2 linked regions of the Thiorhodovibrio winogradskyi genome follow. The protein of the gene in region 1 interacts with the protein of each later gene in a pairwise test. Links are inferred from orthologs where the notes say so. Each region holds a gene or a part of one and is shown in the gene's direction. Other genes may lie near its edges. The genes, in order: Thiowin_RS08530 and grxD.

Region 1 (11,753 bases):
CCTGGATGCGTTTGCGCGCAGTTTGCGCGCACTCGGCCCGCATTGTCCAAGCCAGCGGTCTGAAAAACAAGCCGCAAGCACGGTCGATCTTGCGCGACAGCCTTCGCGCACCCAATATAAGGCTTGGGTAAAATGCTTAAGCTTCAATCTTGGCTCGGGACGATAGGGTATTTATGCGATCTTCACCCATTGACAAAACTAGGCTGGCTTGGGTTGTAGCGCTCACGGCGGGTCTTGGCGGCGCACCGCTTTGCGCCGAGGAGGGGCTGACTCAGCTCGAGCAGCTCGGCAAGGCGCTCTTCTTCGACACCGAGCTTTCGCAACCGCCAGGCCAGGCCTGCGCGAGCTGCCACAGCCCACTCACCGGCTGGACCAGTCCGCAATCCGGCACCGACCCGGCCTCGGCCGTGCGCGAGGGCGCGGTGGCTGGGCGCTTCGGCAACCGCCGCCCACCCATGGCCGCTTATGCCTCTTTTAGCCCGCCACTGTATCTTGACCCGGAAGAGGATCATTTTGTCGGCGGCAACTTCTGGGACGGGCGCGCCACCGGCTGGTTGCTTGGCCATGCCACCGCGGAACAGGCCTTGGGGCCATTCCTCAATCCTGTCGAGCAAAACATGTCCAGCGGCGCTGAGGTGGTCCATCGGGTGTGCCATGGCGACCATGGCGAGGCCTTTCGCGCCTACTTTGGCCAGGAGGTCTGCGATAATCCAGTCGCCGGCTTCAATGCCATCGCGCGCGCCATCGCCGCGTTCGAGACCTCCGCCGAGGTGAACGCCTTCAGCTCCAAGTACGATTACTACCTCAAAGACCCCGAGCAATATCCGCTGAGCGAAGAGGAAATGCGCGGCCTGGATCTCTTTGTGCGCGAGGACAAGGGCAATTGCGCCGCCTGCCATCCGCATGAGCCCACCGCCGATGGCACACCGCCGCTCTTTACCGATTTCACCTACGACAACCTCGGCGTCGGGCGCAATCCGGACAATCCCTGGTACGCCATGGAGGACTTCAACCCAGAGGGTGCCGACTGGGTGGATCCTGGTCTGGGGGCTTTTCTCAAGACGGTCCCGCGCTTTGCGGATCGGGCCACGGAGAACATGGGCAAATACAAGGTGCCCAGCCTGCGCAATGCCGATCTGCGCCCGGCCGAGGGCTTCGTGAAACGCTTCATGCACAATGGCGCCCACGCCAGCCTGAAAGAGGTCGTGCACTTCTACAATACCCGGGACACCAAACCGGTGTGCGAGGAAATCGACGCTCCACAGCCGGGCACCAACTGCTGGCCAGCGCCCGAGATCAGCGCCAACCTTAATACCGAGGAACTCGGCGATCTGGGGCTTACCGAGGATGAGGAAGCCGCCATTGTGACCTTCATGCGTTCGCTGAACGACGGCTGGACGCCACCCGAGACCAAGCCTTGAGAACGGCTGCGGAGACGCCTTGACTCTGAGGCGAATTGACTCTAAACAGCGGAGATAAACACCGATGTCACGCCAAGAACGCATTCAGGCCCTGGTGACCCAGGAGATGCAGCCAAGGCATCTCGTGGTGACGGATGAAAGCCACATGCACGCGGTGCCGGAGGGCGCCGAATCGCATTTCAAGTTGGCGGTGGTGAGCGATGTTTTTGCCAACGAGTCGCTGATCAAACGCCATAGGCGCGTCAATGCCCTGCTCGGCGCCGAGTTCGACCAGGGGCTGCATGCCCTGGCCATTCACGCCTTCACACCTGCTGAGTGGCGTGGCAAGGGCGAGGCGGCGCCGGCCTCGCCCAAGTGTCGTGGTGGCTCCAAGGTCAAGCCCGGAGTCCAACCAGGCGCGGCACCCCATGCGGATGCCCCGGCGCCGGCCTGAGCCATCAGTCTTCTCGCGCCACCGCCGGCGGCGCGCTGACCGCTGCCCGGTCGAAATATTCCCGGGTTAACTTGAACACCACCGGGCTCAGCAAAAGCAAGGCGACTAGATTGGGAATGGCCATGAGCGCGTTCAGGGTATCGGCCACCAACCAGATGAAATCCAGGCTCAGATAGGCGCCGGCCGGGATGGCGGCCACCCAGATGATCCGGAAGGGCAGAATGGCGCGAACGCCAAACAAGTACTCGACGCAGCGCTCGCCATAGACACTCCAGCCGAGCACCGTGGTAAAGGCAAAGAGCGCCAGCCCCAGGCTGACCACATAGGCACCGGCTCCAGGCAGTTCGTTGCCGAAGGCCAGGGCCGAGAGTTCGGCGCCGCTCTCGCCACCCGTCCAGGCGCCCGAGGTGACGATCACCAAACCCGTGATGCTGCAGATGATGATGGTGTCGATGAAGGTGCCCAGCATGGCCACGGTGCCCTGGCGCACAGGGCTGTCGGTTTGCGCCGCCGCATGGGCGATGGGCGCGCTCCCCAGGCCGGCTTCATTGGAGAAAATGCCGCGCGCCACGCCCATCTGAATGGCCAGCATCACCGAGGCACCGGCAAAGCCGCCAACGCCAGCCGTGGGAGTGAAGGCCTCGCGCAGAATCGTCATGAAGGCAGCCGGAATGTCCGTCACATTCAGTCCCAGCACCACCAGGCCGGCCAGCAGGTAGGCGATGGCCATGAAGGGCACCAGCCTCCCTGCCACCTGGGCGATCCAGCGGATGCCGCCGATCAGCACCAAGCCAACCAGCACCGCCATCACCACGCCAGTCCACAGGGGCGGCACATGAAACTTCACCTCCAGCGCATGGGCGACGGAATTGGCCTGCACCGTGTTGCCGATGCCAAATCCGGCCATGGCGCCAAAAATAGCAAAAGCGACCGCAAGCCACGCCCAGCGCTTCCCGAGCCCATTACGGATGTAATACATGGGCCCGCCGACATGGTTGTTGTTTTCGTCGACCTCACGGTAACGCACCGCCAGCACCGCCTCGGCGTACTTGGTGGCCATGCCGACCAGGGCCGTCATCCACATCCAAAACAAGGCACCCGGGCCGCCAACGGCAATGGCCGTGCCAACCCCGGCGATGTTACCGGTGCCGATGGTGGCCGAAAGCGAGGTCATGAGCGCATTGAAGGAGCTGATGTCCCCTTTTCCCTCGCCGCGCCGGCCCTGCCATAGCATGCGAAAGCCATAGCCGAGCCGTCGAATCGGCATGGCTCTTAATCCAAAGGACAGATACAGGCCGGTGCCCAAAATCAGCACCAGCATGGGCGGCCCCCACAGCAAACCGTTGATCACATCGATCCAGTCCGTCACTTGTTCCATTTGCGCTTCCCCCTGTCGCGAAACGAAAGCGCGCTAGTCTAGCCCCGAGGCTTGCGGTTTGTCATGAGTCCGATGCTGGTTTTTCGGCGCCTTCCCTCGCTTCGCGGTCGCGTTCGCCCAGGCGCGCAAGCTTTTCGCCAATGCGAACTTCCAGCCCGCGCGGCACTGGCTGGTAGTAGTGGCGCGGGGCGAGCTGATCGGGAAAGTAGTTCTCGCCAGCGGCATAGGCATCGGGCTCGTCATGGGCATAGCGATAGGCCGCGCCCTTGCCCATGGTCCGCATCAGCGCCGTGGGCGCGTTGCATAGATGCGCTGGCACTGGCAACGAGCCCTGGGCGCGCGCATCGGCCAGGGCCTGCTTCCAGGCCGTGTAGACAGCGTTGCTCTTGGGCGCGCTGGCGAGATACACCGCCGCCTGCGCCAGCGCCAACTCGCCCTCGGGGCTGCCGAGGCGCTGCATGGCGTCCCATGCGTTGAGAGCGAGATCAAGCGCGCGCGGGTCGGCATTGCCGATGTCTTCGCTGGCGATGCGCACCAGGCGCCGGGCCAGATAGAGCGGATCGCAGCCGCCATCGATCATGCGCGCGAGCCAGTAGAGGGCGGCATCGGGCGCCGAGCCGCGCACCGACTTGTGCAGCGCGGATATTTGATCGTAGAAGGCATCGCCACCCTTGTCGAAGCGGCGGGCGCCTGCATCGAGCACGGCTTCGATGATGGAGGGGGTAATTTCTGGCGGGGGCATTGCTGGAACACCGCCCTGCCCTGCCCGCTCCACCCGCGCGGCGGCGAGTTCAAGCAGACTGAGCGCGCGACGCGCATCGCCATCGGCCACCCGCGCGAGTTGCCGGCAGGCATCCGGGGCGATGCCAATGCCAAATTGGCCAAGTCCGCGCTCCTGATCCCCGAGGGCGCGTTGGATCAGGGTTTCGAGCGCGCTGGTGTCCATGGGTTCGAGCACATAGACCCGAGCGCGGGAGAGCAGCGCGCTATTGAGCGCGAAGGACGGGTTCTCGGTGGTGGCGCCGATGAAAGTCAGGGTGCCGTCTTCAACATGGGGCAGAAAGGCGTCCTGCTGGGCCTTGTTGAAGCGGTGGACTTCGTCGATGAACAGCAGGGTGCCTTGCGGGGTCAGTCCCGCGCGCAGGCGTTTGGCCTCGGCGACCGCCTCGCGGACGTCCTTCACGCCAGCGAGCACGGCCGAGAGCTGGACAAAGTGTGCGTCGGCCAGGGTGGCCGCCAGCCGCGCCAGGGTGGTTTTGCCGGTGCCTGGCGGTCCCCACAGAATCATGGAATGCAGCTGCCCCGAGGCCAACGCCTGATGCAGCGGTCGGCCGGGGGCGAGCAGATGGGATTGGCCGACACAGTCCTCGAGACGCCGCGGTCGCATGCGCTCGGGCAGGGGAATGGCTGGCGCCGAGATACTCAAGCGTGCTCAGATCCCGCCAGCAAATCCAGAACGTTCAGGCAATGGCAACAACCGCAGGCGCGTGCGCAACGGATCGACCGTCAATATGGCTCCATTGGCTAGCTCTACCGACATTCGATGCAAGGCCATGATGACCTTTGGCCCGATTTGATCGGGACTGAGATCGTCGGCCCGGATTTGCACAACACTCGGCTTTCCACGTGATGTTACTGACAAAATAGCACTAAAATCGAGATCCTGGGTCAGAATGACAAAATCATGGTGACGCGCAAAATCGCATATTTCTGAATCCGCGGCATTCAACGCACCTAAAGCTGACCAATGAACCGCATCGATACCCGCGTCACCAAGAACACCCACCCAACGGGGAGACAGGTTCATATCGAGCAAAATCCTCATGCACAAGCCAGCTCGAATTCTTGCGCATTCGCCAGCCAGGCTGCGTAGCGCAATGCCTGCATGATGTCTTCACGCTCAAGGTAGGGGTAATCGACAAGCATGTCGTCGATGGTGCGCCCAGTACTGATCTGCCCGACGATCATGCCCACCGTCACACGCATTCCACGAATACATGCCTTACCTCCCATGACACCCGGCTGCTGAGTGATTCGATCCAATTGTTGCATCTTGCTGCTTCCTCGGTCTGTCAGGTCATCATTTCAACGCGACGCACGACAAGACAGGCACCACCAGGCCAGCCTCAATCGATTTGCAGGAAGTCCCCGCCGGCGGGACGATCAAATTCAAAGAGCGCGTCCGACAGCTTTGGGTTACGTTGGATGCCGGTGAAAATGAAGCGGGTCAGCTGACCGAAGCGGTCTTCCATCAGCAGGGTGTCGAGTTGTCCGTCGATGAAGGCGATTTGCAGGCGCTCGACCTGGGAATCGTCGGCCTTGGGTTCGAGTTCCACCCACAGGCGCCCGTCATCGCGACTCAGCGGACGCAAGGCAAAAAATTCCTCGACCGGCCGGTCACTGACCAGAAGCTGGGCTGGGGTGCCATCGAGCGCGGCTTGCTGGGAGCGGTGGCTGACCTGGTTAAGCTCGGTATCCCGCAGGTAGACACGCTTGCCATCGGCGACGATGAGCTGCTCGCTGGGCTTGTCGTATTCCCAGCGAAACTGCCCGGGGCGACGCAAAAACAGCCGGCCCTCGGACTCGAAGGTCTGCTCCCCGCTGGAGCCCGGCGTGAGGGTAATCTGGCGGAAATCGGCGCTCAGGCTGTTTAGGTCCTTGAGATAGTCCTTGAGGGTGGCGACCGGGTCGGGGGCGGCGTTGGCGCCGAGCGATAGAAATAAAAGACTGATGACGATCAGAAATCCGGCGAGTCGCATGCTTGGTGTCATGATTTTGTTGATCCTGTGAGCAAAATGGCGTTTCGTGCGCGCAACTTTAGCCTTTAACAGGCTGCTTTCGGTGGCCTTCTGATCCTTGGCGGGGCTGGTCAAGCGCGTGCATTCGCCCGTACAAGCCGCCAATGGTCCTCACTCCTCGGACGCCGGCGGCGGAGCCAAGACCTCGCGATTGCCGTTGGTCTCGGCCGGACCAACCAAGCCGATACGTTCCATTTCCTCGATCATGCGCGCGGCACGGTTATAGCCGATTTTCAGCCGCCGCTGCACGCCCGAGATGGAGGCGCGGCGGGTTTCGACGACAATCTGCACCGCTTCATCAAAGAGCGCGTCCTTATCCTCGACATCGCCACCGGCGCTGGGTTCCGGGTCGATGCCGGTCAGGAAGTCGGAGGACTCCTGCAGCACGGTGTCGATGAACTCGGGCGGACCGAATTGCTTGAGATGATCCACGACCTTGTGGACTTCATGATCGTCGACAAAGGCGCCATGCACCCGCTGCGGGATGCTGCTGCCGGGGGCCATGTAGAGCATGTCGCCATGGCCCAGGAGTTGCTCGGCGCCCATCTGGTCAAGAATGGTGCGGGAGTCAACCCGCGAGGAGACCTTGAACGCCAGGCGCGTTGGCACATTGGCCTTGATCAACCCGGTCAGCACGTCCACCGACGGGCGCTGGGTGGCAAGCAGCAGATGAATGCCCGAGGCACGTGCCTTTTGCGCCAGGCGCACGATGAGTTCCTCGACCTTTTTGCCCACCACCATCATCATGTCGGCCAGTTCGTCGATGATGACGACAATATAAGGCAGATGGCTCAGGGTCGGCGGGGGCAGGTCTGGATCCAGTTCACCGCCGGCGGCGGCCAGGGCGACAGGATCGATAATGGCCTCACCGGCATCACTCGCCTGCTTGATGAGTTTGTTGAAGCCGCCAATGTTGCGCACCTTGAGTTCCGACATCAGGCGATAGCGGCGTTCCATCTCGGCCACGCACCAGCGCAGGGCGTTGGCGGCTTCCTTCATGTCCGTCACCACCGGGGTGAGCAGATGCGGGATGCCATTGTAGACCGAGAGTTCGAGCATTTTCGGGTCGACCATGATCAGGCGCACGTCCTTGGGCTCGGCCTTGTACAGCAGACTCAGGATCATGGCGTTGATGGCCACCGACTTACCCGAACCCGTGGTGCCGGCGATGAGCGCATGGGGCATGGCCCCCAAATCCGCCACCACGGGCTGCCCGCCAATGTCGGTGCCAAGTCCAATGGTGAGCGCGGAGTTTTTCTTGCGATAGGCATCCGAGTTCAGCACTTCGCTCAAAACCACCATGTCCCGCGTGTCATTGGGAATCTCAAGCCCGATGACCGATTTGCCGGGAATGATCTCCACCACCCGCACACTGATTTTCGACAGCGCCCGGGCAATATCCCGGGCAAGGCCGGTGATCTTGGCCGCCTTGACCCCAGGTGCCAGTTCCAGCTCGAACAGGGCCACCACCGGACCGGGCTGGACGGCCACCACCTGGGCTTTGACGCCATAGTCAGCCAGCCGGGCTTCGACCTCGGCCGAGAGCGTCTCGAGTTGGTCCGGGGTGTAGCCGCGCCGGCCAGGGCGCGCCGGGTCGAGTAGCTCGAAGGGCGGGCACATGGGATCCCCCGGCTTGATCTTGGGCGCCAGACTGGATGACTGGGGAGTCGCGGAACGATACACCGGACGCGGCCCGGCGGATTCCTGATCCGGCATGGGTGCCTTCGCCTCCGTCGCCGTCTCCCGCAGTGGGACGGTAGCGCCGCGATCCACCTCGGGTTCCCAGGGTACCCGGCCCAGGGTCTCACTGATGACCTCGGCCTCGCCATCAATCGCATCCAAATCGCCAAAACTCGGGTCCGTATCATTTTCCGCCCGGGGTTGCCGCAAGCGCCGATAGAAGCGACCGAACCGGCCTTCCTCCGCCGGTGCATCCGCGTCCAATAGCGCTTCCGCGTCCGCGGCGGTCTCGCCCGCGCCGGGGCGTCGCCAGGCCGTCAGTGCCAGCCCCATCAGCCAAAGCGTAAACTCACCGACCGCATCAACAATCGCCAGAGGTGACATGCCCGTCATCAATGACACGCCAATGAGCAGCAGCAGGAACAAAAAGAATACTCTGCCAGTGCCACCAAAGAGACTTTGTGTCCATTCCGCGCCCAGACGCCCGAGCCCCCCGCCAAGACCGGTCGGCAACCAGCCGAGCAACGCATCGAACTGGGCGCTGGCCAGCGCGGTGGCCGCCACCAGCGTCAGCGCCACCCCCAGCCAGTGCAGCGCCAGCCGCAACAACCGGGTTTCGGGCTCCTGCTCGCGACACTGGAACAACAGCAGTGCGCTGACGACCAACATTAAAGGAATCAAATAGGCGAACAGCCCAAATAAAAACAAGGCCACATCGGCGAACCAGGCGCCGGCGCGTCCAGCCGCATTGTTGACCTGGGACTCAGGCCCAACATAAGACCAGCCGGGATCACCTGGCGCATATGTGGCCAGGGAGAGCGCCAGAAAGGCGGCCAGAGCCACCAGTGCCCAAATCCCTGCCTCACGCACAACGCGCTCAATGTAATCACTGAAAGTGAATTCGCCTGTCCGGGTTGCCTGCATAATTATCCTCCGATCATTCGATTTATTATAACCTTATCGGAGTTTATTCGTGCAGTTTCATAAAACTTTTTCTGGGACTCATGCGTCCGGATCCGCTTTACCGCCCCGCCGCGCGCCCTTAAACTGGCCGCTTTGCGGCGCCTCGCAGCCACATTCATGGCAAGGCTCGCGGCCAGGCTTGGGTGCCTGCCGACCAACCGCCGGTGAAGTTGCCATGAGTAACCAGGGAGCAACCCGGGAGCAACCCGGACCAAGCTCCGCGGGCGCCAACCGAACCCAACATTAAGGCGACTTCAAGGGAGTATGCCAAGCCATGAGCGATACCAAACACTGCCGACTGCTGGTCCTGGGTTCAGGCCCAGCCGGCTACACGGCGGCCGTCTACGCGGCGCGCGCCAACCTCAATCCGGTACTGGTCACCGGCATGGAACAAGGCGGTCAGCTGATGACCACCACGGATGTCGACAATTGGCCCGGTGACAACGAGGGCGTGCTGGGCCCGGATCTGATGGAGCGCATGCGCAAGCATGCCGAGCGCTTCGAGACCGAAATTCTGCTCGATCAGATCTCAAAGGTGGACTTCTCCAAACGACCGCTCGAACTGACCGGTGACAATGGTCTTTATACCTGCGACGCGCTCATCATCGCCACCGGCGCCAGCGCCAGATATCTTGGCCTGCCCTCGGAGCAGGCCTTTCGCGGACGCGGGGTCTCGGCCTGCGCGACCTGCGATGGCTTCTTTTACCGCAACCAGAAGGTCGCGGTCATCGGCGGTGGCAACACGGCGGTCGAAGAAGCCCTATATCTATCCAATATCGCCGCAGAGGTGGTGCTGGTGCATCGTCGCGATGCCCTGCGCGCCGAGAAAATCCTGCAGCACAAGCTGCTGGAGAAAGCCGAGAACGGCAATGTGCGCATCGAATGGAACCATGTCCTCGATGAAGTCCTGGGCGACACCAGCGGGGTGACCGGCATGCGCATCAAGGATGTACAAACCGGCGCGACCAAGGATCTTGATCCGCACGGGGTCTTCATCGCCATCGGTCATCAGCCAAACACCGAGATTTTCGCCGGCCAGCTGGAAATGACCAATGGCTACATCCGGGTGCAGGGTGGTTCGGATGGCAACGCCACCGCCACCTCGGTGCCCGGCGTCTTCGCCGCTGGCGATGTCATGGATCATGTTTATCGCCAAGCCATCACCTCGGCCGGCAGCGGCTGCATGGCGGCGCTGGATGCCGAGAAGTTTCTCGACACCCTCGAGACCCAGGGCGGCTGAATCACGGATGCCGACCGACCATGACTGACAGCCACGCATCTGGTCCGAAACCCATTGGTCCGCAACCCCTGTCCCTTGGCACAAAACGCTTTCCGGCACTCGCGCTGGCGAGTTCCGGGGTCTTGCTGCTGGCGGTGGCCGTGGGCTCCCAGCCCGGCGAGCTGGGCACCAAATTCCCACTCTTGGCCCTGCTCGGACTGTGCGAACTTGGGGTGATCATCAATCTGGCCGGCGCCTATCTTGCGTTGCGTGCCGCCCGGGAGCGGGAGTTCCGCCTGAGCGCGCTCTGGCCCTTTGCCGCCTCCTTGTTCGCCGCCGGGGTGTTCCTATGGCTCGGCTTCCGGCTATGGCCTTTGTAATCCTGGTCCGGGCGACCTCGCACGCGTCTCTACCGCGGCTGACATGATTCAGGTTCATGCCTCGCTCGCCGACATTCCGGTGGCATCCTGGAACCGGCTGGTCGGCGCCGACACGCCCTTCCTGCGCCATGAATTCCTCGCCGCCATGGAACGCCACGGCGCCGTGGGCGAACGCTTCGGCTGGATTCCACAGCATCTGGGACTCTACGACACCCAGGGCCAGCTTGTCGCCGCCGCGCCCTGCTACTTAAAATTCAATTCTTACGGCGAGTTCGTCTTCGACTGGGCCTGGGCCGATGCCTACCAGCGCGCGGGCGGGCGCTATTACCCCAAGCTGGTCATGGCCGCGCCTTACACTCCGGCCACCGGGGCACGGGTGCTCACGTCGCCCGGACCGGCGCGCGAGACCCAAGCCCAAATGCTCATTGCGGGCGCCCGACAATTGGCCGAGAAGCTCGGGCTCTCGGGGGCGCACTGGCTGTTTGGCACCGAGGAAGAGCTCGCCTGGCAGGAAGAAGGCGGATTCATGGCGCGCATGGGCTGCCAATTTCACTGGCACAACCAGGGGTACGAGCACTTCGACCATCTGCTGTCCGCTTTCTCGGCCGAAAAGCGCAAAAAGATCAAGCGCGAGCGCCGCCGCGTCAGCGATGCCGGAGTGCAGTTGCGGCGACTGCGCGGCGATGCCGTCAGCGAGGCGCAGTGGGCGGTCTTTCACCGCTTCTATGAAGACACCTTCGACAAGCGCGGCGGCATCCCAACCCTAAGCCTGGATTTTTTTCTCGACATCGCCGAGACCATGGGCGAGCAACTGCTGCTGGTGCTGGCCGACTACCAGGGTCAAAGTGTCGCCGCGGCCTTTTGCCTGGTTGGCGCACACAGTCTGTATGGGCGCCATTGGGGTTGCTCGGCCGACTTTCATAGCCTGCATTTCGAAGCCTGCTATTATCAGGGCCTTGAACATTGCATCAGCGAAGGGTTGACGCGCTTCGAGCCCGGCGCACAGGGCGAGCACAAGATCGCGCGCGGCTTCCTGCCCACCGCGACCTGGTCGGCGCACTGGATTGCCGACCCGCGCCTGCGCCAACCCATCAACGCCTTTTTGCAACACGAGCGCGCGGCCATGCGGGACTATCTTGCCGAGATGCACCAGCACAGCCCTTATAAGGACAGACCCAAGCCTTGATGCGTCGACCACGCAGACTGCCCTTTCTGCTCTCCCCCAACGATCCGAGCGGCGCTTTCCCGAGTGTCGAGAATGCCCTGTGCGATCCCAACGGGCTGCTGGCCATTGGAGGCGACCTAAGCACGCGGCGTCTGGTCAATGCCTATCGCCAGGGCATTTTTCCCTGGTACAACCAGGGCGATCCGATTCTGTGGTGGTCGCCCGATCCGCGCACTCTGTTAATTCCCAAGGAGTTGCACATTTCCCGCAGTCTGCGCAAAAGGCTGCGCCAGCGTCGTTTCGCGCTGACCATGGA
Region 2 (8,410 bases), 1.2 Mb from region 1 along the record:
CATCACCAGGTCGACCCCGAGCATGGCGGCTCCGGCGGCGCGCAGGGCGGCCTTCAGGGTGCCGGCGCTCATGGCGGTATCGCCATCGACCCAGGTAAGCACATCGCTTGCGGTGGGCGCGTTGGCGAAAATCATTTCGACGTACTCGGCATCATGCACCCGCAGCAGGGCTTCGCGCTCGGCGAGTGGCGCGTCATAATGGGTCAGCAGCATTTCAATGCCGGAGGCGATCAGCCGGTCGGTGATCGCGTGCAGGCGCTCGGGTACTTCCACATGGTGCGCGCCCATGCGGTGATCCAGGCAGTCGGGATGGGAGATGTAGGCTAGATTCATTGGGTGGGTCATTTATCCACTAACTAACGACCTGCGTCCAGGTCCAAGAGGGCACCTTATCCATGCGCCTATCAGATGTCGATCAATTATTCGTGCCCAGTGCCGTGGCCGTCTTTGGCGCCAGCGACCGCGAGGGCTCGGTTGCTGGCATGGTGTTTCGCAATCTGCTTGCCGGCGGCTTCAAGAGCGGATGCTATCCGATTAATCCCAAATATGAACAGGTAGGGGGCGAACGCTGTTATCCCAATCTGGCGGCGCTCGATAAACATGTCGAGTTGGCGCTGATCGCCACCCCGGCGGAGAAGGTGGCCGGGATTCTTGATCAATGCGGCGAGGCCGGGGTGCGTGCCGCCGTGGTGCATTCGGCTGGTTTTGCCGAGCGCGGCGAGCGCGGCGCCGCCTTGCAGGAGAAGCTGGTGGAAGCCGCGCGGCGCAATCGGGTGCGGGTGCTGGGGCCAAATTGCCTGGGGGTGATGCGCCCATCGCACGGGCTGAACGCCACCTTTGGCCATGAGCAGGCGCTGCCCGGCCACGTCGCCCTGGTGTCCCAGTCAGGTGCGGTCTGCACCGCCATGCTCGATTGGGCTGGACCGCGGCGCATTGGCTACTCGGCGGTGGTGTCCCTGGGCGCGGCGGCGGATGTGGACTTTGGCGATGTGCTCGATTACCTGGCGCTCGATGCCCAAACCCACAGCATTTTGCTCTATGTCGAGGGCATTCGTGATGCGCGCCGCTTCATGAGCGGGCTGCGCGCGGCCGCGCGGCTCAAACCCGTGGTGGTGGTCAAGACCGGGCGCCATCCGGCAGGCTCGCGCGCGGCCAAGTCGCATACTGGTGCCTGGGTGGGCTCAACCGAGGTATTTCGCGCGGTGATGGAGCGCGGTGGGGCGGTGCAGGTCGACACGCTCGATCAACTCTTCGCCGCCGCCCAGGTGTTCGGCGCCGGGCGGCGCATCAGCGGCCATCGCATCGCCATTGTCACCAATGGCGGCGGGCCGGGCGTGCTGGCGGCGGACCGCGCGGTGGAGTTGGGACTGAGCCTGGCGACCTTGAGCGATGAGACCCGCGCCGAGCTGGAAAAACTGCTGCCCGAGCACTGGTCGCATGGCAATCCTATTGATGTCATTGGCGATGCCCCCGCAGCACGCTATGGCGGGGCCTTGCGCGCCTGCTTGGCCGATGCCAATGTCGATGGTGTGCTGGCGATTCTTGCGCCCGTGGCCAGCGTTGACCCAACCGCGGTGGCGCGCGAGGTGATTGAGGCTGCCGCCAAGACGCGCAAGCCGGTGCTGGCCTGTTGGATGGGCGCGACCCGGGTGGCCGAGGCGCATGCGCTCTTCTCCGAACACGGTCTGCCGCACTATGACCTGCCCGAGGCCGCCGCTGAGGCGCTGTCTTTCCTCGGCCGCCAGCAGCGCAACCAAAAGCTCCTAATGCAATCCCCCGGGCCGCTGTCCCAGCAACTCATGCCCGATGTCGAGGGCGCGCGTCTGATCATCGAAGGCGTGATGGCCGAGGGGCGCAAGACGCTCGGTACCATCGAGGCCAAGGCGATTCTGGCCGCCTTTCGCATCCCCACCACCCAGACGGTGCTGGCGCGCTCGCCAAACGAAGCGCTGATTGCCGCCGAGGCGCTGTCCTTCCCGGTGGTGATGAAAATTAACTCGCCGGACATTCGCTACAAGTCCGATGTCGATGGCGTGCGCCTGAACCTCACCGACGCCCAGAGCGTGCGCCGTGCCTACATCGAGCTGACCGAGCGCGCGCGCAGCCTGCGCCCCGAGGCCAAGATCGAAGGGGTGACGGTCGAGCACATGATCCCCACCCGCGCCGCGCGCGAACTCATGGTGCGGGTGGCGCGCGATCCCATCTTTGGACCTGTGATCAGCTTCGGCGCTGGCGGCACCGACACCGACGTGCTCGCTGATCGCGCGCTGGGCCTGCCGCCGCTCAATGCCTTCATCATCCAGACCATGGTCGAGCACACTCGGGTGGCGCGCCTAATGGGGGCTTTCGGCAACATGCCGCCGATGAACCGCCAGGCGTTGGCGCGCATCCTGCAGCGCGTCTCCGAGATGGTGTGCGAGCTGGCCGAGGTGATCGAGCTGGAAATCAACCCACTGATTGGCAATGATCTGGACGTCATCGCGGTGGATGCGCGCATTCAGGTCACCTACCGTCCGCCGCAGATGCCAGTCTACGGGCACATGGCCATTCACCCCTATCCCCAGCACTTGATCGAGCGCGTGCCCCTGCCGGATGGCACGGATCTCACCATCCGCCCCATCCGCCCCGAGGACGCGCAGATGGAGCAGGACTTTGTGCGCGGCCTCTCGGAGCAGACCAAGTATTTCCGCTTCATGCAGGCCATCAAGGAGCTGACGCCCGAGATGCTGGTGCGCTTTACCCAAATCGACTATGACCGCGAGATGGCACTGATCGGTGTGGTGGTGGATCAGGGCCAGGAGGTCGAGGTTGGGGTGGCGCGCTATATGTCCCGCCCGGGTGGCGATACCTGCGAGTTCGCCATTGTGGTATCAGATGCTTGGCGCAATCGCGGCATCGGCGCGCGCCTAATGCGCTCGCTGATGAGTAACGCCCGCGCCAAGGGCCTGCGCATCATGGACGGGGAGGTGCTCTCGGCCAACACCCGCATGCTGGCGCTGGTCAAATCGCTCGGGTTTAGCATCGAAAGCGACAGGCTCGACCCCAGCGTCAAGCAGGTGTCGAAGGTGTTGTAGGAGTGGCAATGAACGACCCAAGCATCGAATCCCTCATCGGCAACACCCCATTGGTGCGTCTGCAACGGCTGCCGGGGGAGACCAGCAATCGCATCCTCGCCAAGCTGGAGGGCCAAAATCCCGCCGGCTCGGTGAAGGACCGCGCCGCACTGAACATGATTCAGCGCGCCGAGCATCGCGGCCGCATCAAACCTGGCGATACCCTGATCGAGGCCACCAGCGGTAATACCGGCATTGCACTGGCCATGGCGGCTGCCATTAAAGGCTATCGCATGCTGCTGATCATGCCCGAGAACATGAGCGTCGAGCGGCGCCAGTCCATGGCCGCCTTTGGCGCCGAGATTCGCCTCACGCCCCGGGAAGGCAGCATGGAGGCAGCCATTGATCTGGCGCGCGCGCTGGAAGCGGGCGGGGAGGGCGTGCGACTGGATCAGTTCTCCAATCCGGATAATCCCGAGGCGCATTACGAGACCACGGGCCCCGAGATTTGGCGCGACACCCAGGGCAGGGTGACCCACTTCGTCAGCGCCATGGGGACCACGGGCACCATCATGGGCGTCAGCCGTTACCTCAAGCAGCGCAACCCGAAGGTGTGCATTGTTGGCGTGCAGCCAGAAGATGGCTCCAGCATCCCCGGCATCCGGCGCTGGCCGGCGGACTACCTGCCCAAGATCTACGACCCCGCCGGTGTTGACCGAATTCTTGATGTCTCCCAGACCGAGGCCGAGGAAACCACGCGTCGGCTGGCGGCGGAGGAGGGCATCTTTGCCGGCATCTCCTCGGGTGGCGCGGTCGCCGCGGCGCTCAAGCTCGCGCGCGAGCAGCGGGATGCCGTGATTGTGGTCATTATCTGTGATCGTGGTGATCGCTACCTCTCCACCGGCGTTTTTCCGGCCTGATGGCGGTCGGAGTCCGCGCGACCCTGCCCCTGAGGCGGGCAAACAACCGAAACATCCAAGCGAAGCCAGAGATTTGAGCAAGAAAAAACCGCTACCGCGAGAGCCCTTCGAAGCCGAAATCACTGGTTTGAGTCACGATGGTCGTGGTGTGACTCATGTCGACGGAAAAGCCGTGTTCGTCGCCGGTGCTCTCGCTGGTGAGCGGGTGCGGCTGCGCCTGACGCGCCGTCAGCGCCGCTACGATGAGGCCGAGGTTGTCGAGGTGCTCAGCGCCGCCGCCGATCGCGTCACGCCGCGCTGTCCTCACTTTGGCCTCTGCGGCGGCTGCGCGCTGCAGCATCTGGCCCCGGTGGCGCAGATTGGCATGAAGCAGGACATCCTTGCCGAGGTCTTGCAGCGCATCGGCAAGGTGCGGCCCGAAACCTGGTTGCCGCCGCTGGTGGCCGGGCATTGGGGCTACAGGCGCAAGGCCCGACTGGGTGTGCGCTATGTGGCGAAAAAAGGGCGGGTGCTGGTCGGCTTTCGGGAGCGCGGCTCGTCTTTCATTGCTGATCTGAGTCGCTGCGAGGTGCTGCACCCGGCTGTTGGCGGGCGTCTGACAGAGCTGGCCGAGCTCATTGGACAGCTCAGCATTCGCGAGCAGGTCGCCCAGGTCGAGATGGCGCAAGGCGATGATCCTGTTGTGCTGGTCTTTCGTGTGCTCGAGCCGCCGACGCTGGCTGATATTGACCTGCTGCAAGCCTTCGGTGCCCGTACTGGCCTGCATGTCTATCTCCAGCCCGGCGGTCTTGACAGCGTGGAACCCCTGCCAGGCCAGCAGGTGGGACTGACCTACGCCTTGCCCGCCGAGGATGTCACTCTGGCCTTCGAGCCCAATGATTTCACCCAGGTCAATCTGGAACTCAACCGCCTGATGGTCGCGCGCGCGCTCGAACAACTCGATCCCGGTCTGGATGATCGGGTGTTGGACTTGTTTTGTGGGCTTGGCAATTTTACCCTGCCCATCGCGCGTCGTTGTGCCTTTGTGTTGGGTGTTGAAGGGGATGGAGGCCTGGTCGGGCGGGCGCGGGCCAATGCCCGGCGCAATGGGCTCGATGACAGCCGCGTGCGCTTCGAGCAGGCCGATCTTTACAGTGACTCTTCGGATCAGGATTTGACTGGACACTGGGCCTGGATGCGGCAGAGGTTTGATCTCGCGCTCATTGATCCACCCCGCAGCGGCGCCTTGCAGGTACTTGACGCACTGGTCGCGACTGGTATTCGCCGTTTAGTCTATGTGTCTTGTTATCCCGGCACGCTCGCGCGCGATGCCGGGTATCTGAGCGAGCGTCACGGCTTCCGTCCGCTGGCCGCCGGCGTCATGGATATGTTTCCGCATACAGCCCATGTTGAGTCCATGGCCGTGTTCGAGCGCTGAGTGCTCGGCCGCGGGATGCCGGGCGCGAGACTTCCTCAATCACAATGCGAGTGTCATGCAATGCCTGAACCAGAGAGTCAAGCCAAGTTGTTAAGCGGCGAACTCGAAAACGCCCTGGATTTTGCCAAAGGGAAGGGGTTGATCACCGCCATTGCCCAGGATGCCGACAGCGGGGAGGTTCTGATGGTGGCCAACATGAACCAGGAGTCGCTGGCCAAGACACTCGAGTTGGGCGAGGCGGTTTACTGGAGCCGCTCGCGCCAGAAACTCTGGCACAAGGGCGAGGAAAGCGGTCATCTGCAGAAGGTCCGGGGCATCTATCTGGACTGCGATGGCGACGCCCTGCTGCTTAAGGTCGAGCAGATTGGCGGGGCGGCTTGCCACACGGGAAAACGCAGTTGTTTCTTCCGCAAGATCGAACAGAACCGCCTGATCGACCTGGGTGAGCAGGTGTTTGATCCCAAAGAGGTTTACCCTCAGTGACGCAGTGTCAACGACAGTCGCGCGAACAATGCCTCAGGTAGGTCCTTGCCTGTCAATCGAGTCATGCATGCCACGGGCACAGACTGAGCCAATGCTTCAGGTAATCCATTCCAATCGACTCGAGACGCTTGTCGAGACGCTTGTCGATGCGCTTGCTGGGGAACTGGCCGGGAAATTGACTCCCGGTGACAGAGCGGCCCGCGGCGATCCTTTCGAGCCGGACCTCATCGTGGTGCCCAACCAAGGCATGGCGCGCAGGCTGTCGCAGCAACTGGCTGTGCGTAACGGGCTTGTTCGCAACCGGCCACACGGAGGCCGCATGAGCCTGCAACCTCTGCGTGCCGCGGTCGCGCGTGGGGCGCGCTGGGTTTCTGGCTGCGAACCCCCGAGGGCGTGCGTCGCCTGCTGCCGGCCCGCCTTCCAGCACACGAGACCGTCTTCGCCATGACCATTCACAAAAGCCAGGGTAGCGAATTCGATAGCGACCTGCTCGTCATGCCAGAAAACGACAGCCCAATGCTTACCCGTGAATTGCTCTACACCGGCATCACCAGGGGCAAACAGCAGGTCGCTATCATGGCTGAGCCAAGCGACATTGCCTCGGCCTGCGCGCGCCGAGTCGAGCGGACCACGGGACTTTTTGACGCGCTTTGGCGGTCATGATGTTGCGCAACCAAAATCACGTGGCTTGATTCATCGAACAGTTGGCCCGACCTCTGACCCCGTTATTCATTGCAACGAGGTGCTCGGGATGGATGTGCTAGAACGAATCGATCAGCAGGTGAAGGGTAATCCGGTGGTGATCTACATGAAGGGAACGCCACAATTTCCACAATGTGGCTTTTCCATGCGCGCGGCTCAGGCGCTCTCTGATTGCGGTGTGCCTTTTGCTTTCGTCAACGTGCTGCAGGACCCGGATATTTTCGAACATCTGCCGCGCTACGCGGATTGGCCGACCTTCCCGCAGATATACGTCGATGGTGAACTCATCGGCGGTTGTGATATCACCCTCGAGCTGCATCAGTCCGGCGAGCTCAAGTCGATGATGGAAGCAGCGGCGGCCAAACAGCCCGAGGCCGGCTGATCAACGCGCTGTCTTCAAGCAGGCGCCGGAAGCGGCCGCGAAGGGGGCTTGGCTTGCTCGCCTGTGTTTATAGGGGCAAGCCACGTTCGTGGCATTGGTTGAGAATGCGGCAAAATAATCGGGCAGTTTGCTCGGCGTCGTAGATGGCCGAGTGGGCCTCGCTGTCGTCCCAGTCAAGTCCGGCGGCGCGGGCCGCCTTGGCGAGAACCGTCTGGCCGTAGGCAAGCCCCGCCAAGGAAACAGTGTCGAAAACGCTGAAGGCATGAAACGGATTGCGCTTGAATCCGGTGCGCTCGACGGCGGCTTTCAGGAAGCCAAGGTCGAAATGTGCGTTGTGGCCGACTAAAATGGCGCGGTTGCAGGCATTGGTCCTGACGGCCTTGCGCACCGGATTCAAGATCTGCTTCAGTGCGTCGCTCTCGGCGACAGCGTCGCGAAAGGGGTGATAGGGATCGATCTTATTAAAGGCAAGTGCCCGCGGATCGAGTTCGGCATTGTGAAAGGGCAGCACATGGCAGGCGATGGTTGGCCCGGGCTCAAGCCAACCTTGGTCATTCATCTGGATGATGATGGCCGCGATCTCAAGCAGGGCATGGCGTTGGTGGTCGAAGCCGGCGGTTTCCACATCGACCACCACGGGTAAAAAACCGCGAAAGCGGTGGGCGATTGGGCTTTGATCCTGGTGTTCGGAGTCCATGGGTGCGGGCCGCGACTGGCGCTACTCACTCCCGTGGCTATCTGGCGAATCGGTGGCGACATCTTCGCAATCAAAACGGCGAAAATCCGCGTTGCCGTCGGTCTTGGCCTCGGTGATAAAGAGTCGGTTCTTGACCAGATCAATGCGCAGGCGACCGTTGTCGGCAGCAACCTGGTTTCCGCGTGACCACAGAGCCCGGGTGCGATTGAGCCAGTCCGCGCTGCTTTCAATGCGCGCGGGCTCGATCTCGTAATCCTCGCCGGGGGCAATCTTGATCAGGGTCAGGGTGACGGGATCTTGGTGCTCAGGCGCGATTTCTGTGTACTTGACCTGACCTTCCCCGTCGAAGGTGACCTGTCGCGCGGGTTGCTCGACGCACACAAGTGTCAGGCGCGTTGGCGCGGGTGGCTTCTCGGCATCCGAGATGGATGCAAAACCGAGCAGGCCAAGGATGAGCGGCAGTGCCATGTTTGGCAATGTCGCGTTTGGTCGTGGGAGTGCTATGGCCTGTGGTCGAGGGCGAGATCTATACATCGGTCGTCTGAAATCCATGGGGTGCTAGTTAATTGGGTGTTGCCGCGGTCGCGGTCCTCTGCTCGCATCTTAGCAGGTATGGCTGGGACTGCCCGGTCGCGGTGGTCAAATGCCTTTGGCGGCGGTGCGCGTTTACAGCACGCGGGTATTCCGCTATTTTTGCCGGGTTGGAGCCTCGCCAAGGGTGACATCCACCTGTGCATGGGCGCTTAGGCAACTTGT

The links.
Region 2: the proteins of Thiowin_RS08530 (region 1) and grxD interact in binary tests that used the Escherichia coli proteins (3 or more experiments, as listed by UniProt). The link is inferred for Thiorhodovibrio winogradskyi from one-to-one orthologs.

The regions. Positions count from the first base shown.
Region 1 is NZ_CP121472.1:1,896,704-1,908,456, reverse strand. What follows is about bases 473-3,169. They hold Thiowin_RS08530 (BolA family protein), read left to right. Parts: upstream 473-1,485; coding sequence 1,486-1,854; downstream 1,855-3,169. Other genes in these bases: Thiowin_RS08525 (alanine/glycine:cation symporter family protein), read right to left, coding at 1,859-3,169; Thiowin_RS08535 (cytochrome-c peroxidase), read left to right, coding at 473-1,421. Outside these bases: more of Thiowin_RS08535, read left to right, coding at 174-472; more of Thiowin_RS08525, read right to left, coding at 3,170-3,232; Thiowin_RS08520 (replication-associated recombination protein A), read right to left, coding at 3,294-4,619; Thiowin_RS08515 (DUF5615 family PIN-like protein), read right to left, coding at 4,665-5,039; Thiowin_RS08510 (DUF433 domain-containing protein), read right to left, coding at 5,054-5,284; outer membrane lipoprotein chaperone LolA, read right to left, coding at 5,359-6,003; Thiowin_RS08500 (DNA translocase FtsK), read right to left, coding at 6,142-8,634; trxB (thioredoxin-disulfide reductase), read left to right, coding at 8,948-9,913; Thiowin_RS08490 (hypothetical protein), read left to right, coding at 9,934-10,272; Thiowin_RS08485 (GNAT family N-acetyltransferase), read left to right, coding at 10,316-11,458; aat (leucyl/phenylalanyl-tRNA--protein transferase), read left to right, coding at 11,458-11,753. UniProt on the Escherichia coli protein: Transcriptional regulator that plays an important role in general stress response. Has many effects on cell morphology, cell growth and cell division. Acts by regulating the transcription of many genes, including dacA (PBP-5), dacC (PBP-6), ampC and mreB.
Region 2 is NZ_CP121472.1:3,081,027-3,089,436, reverse strand. The notes cover bases 5,414-8,290. They hold grxD (Grx4 family monothiol glutaredoxin), read left to right. Parts: upstream 5,414-6,624; coding sequence 6,625-6,957; downstream 6,958-8,290. Other genes in these bases: Thiowin_RS13960 (hypothetical protein), read right to left, coding at 7,676-8,122; rnt (ribonuclease T), read right to left, coding at 7,025-7,654; Thiowin_RS13975 (ATP-binding domain-containing protein), read left to right, coding at 6,318-6,536; Thiowin_RS25330 (exodeoxyribonuclease V subunit gamma), read left to right, coding at 5,902-6,321; hisI (phosphoribosyl-AMP cyclohydrolase), read left to right, coding at 5,451-5,873. In the rest of the region: Thiowin_RS14000 (histone deacetylase family protein), read right to left, coding at 1-333; Thiowin_RS13995 (bifunctional acetate--CoA ligase family protein/GNAT family N-acetyltransferase), read left to right, coding at 396-3,074; cysteine synthase CysM, read left to right, coding at 3,083-3,973; 23S rRNA (uracil(1939)-C(5))-methyltransferase RlmD, read left to right, coding at 4,047-5,390. UniProt on the Escherichia coli protein: Monothiol glutaredoxin involved in the biogenesis of iron-sulfur clusters.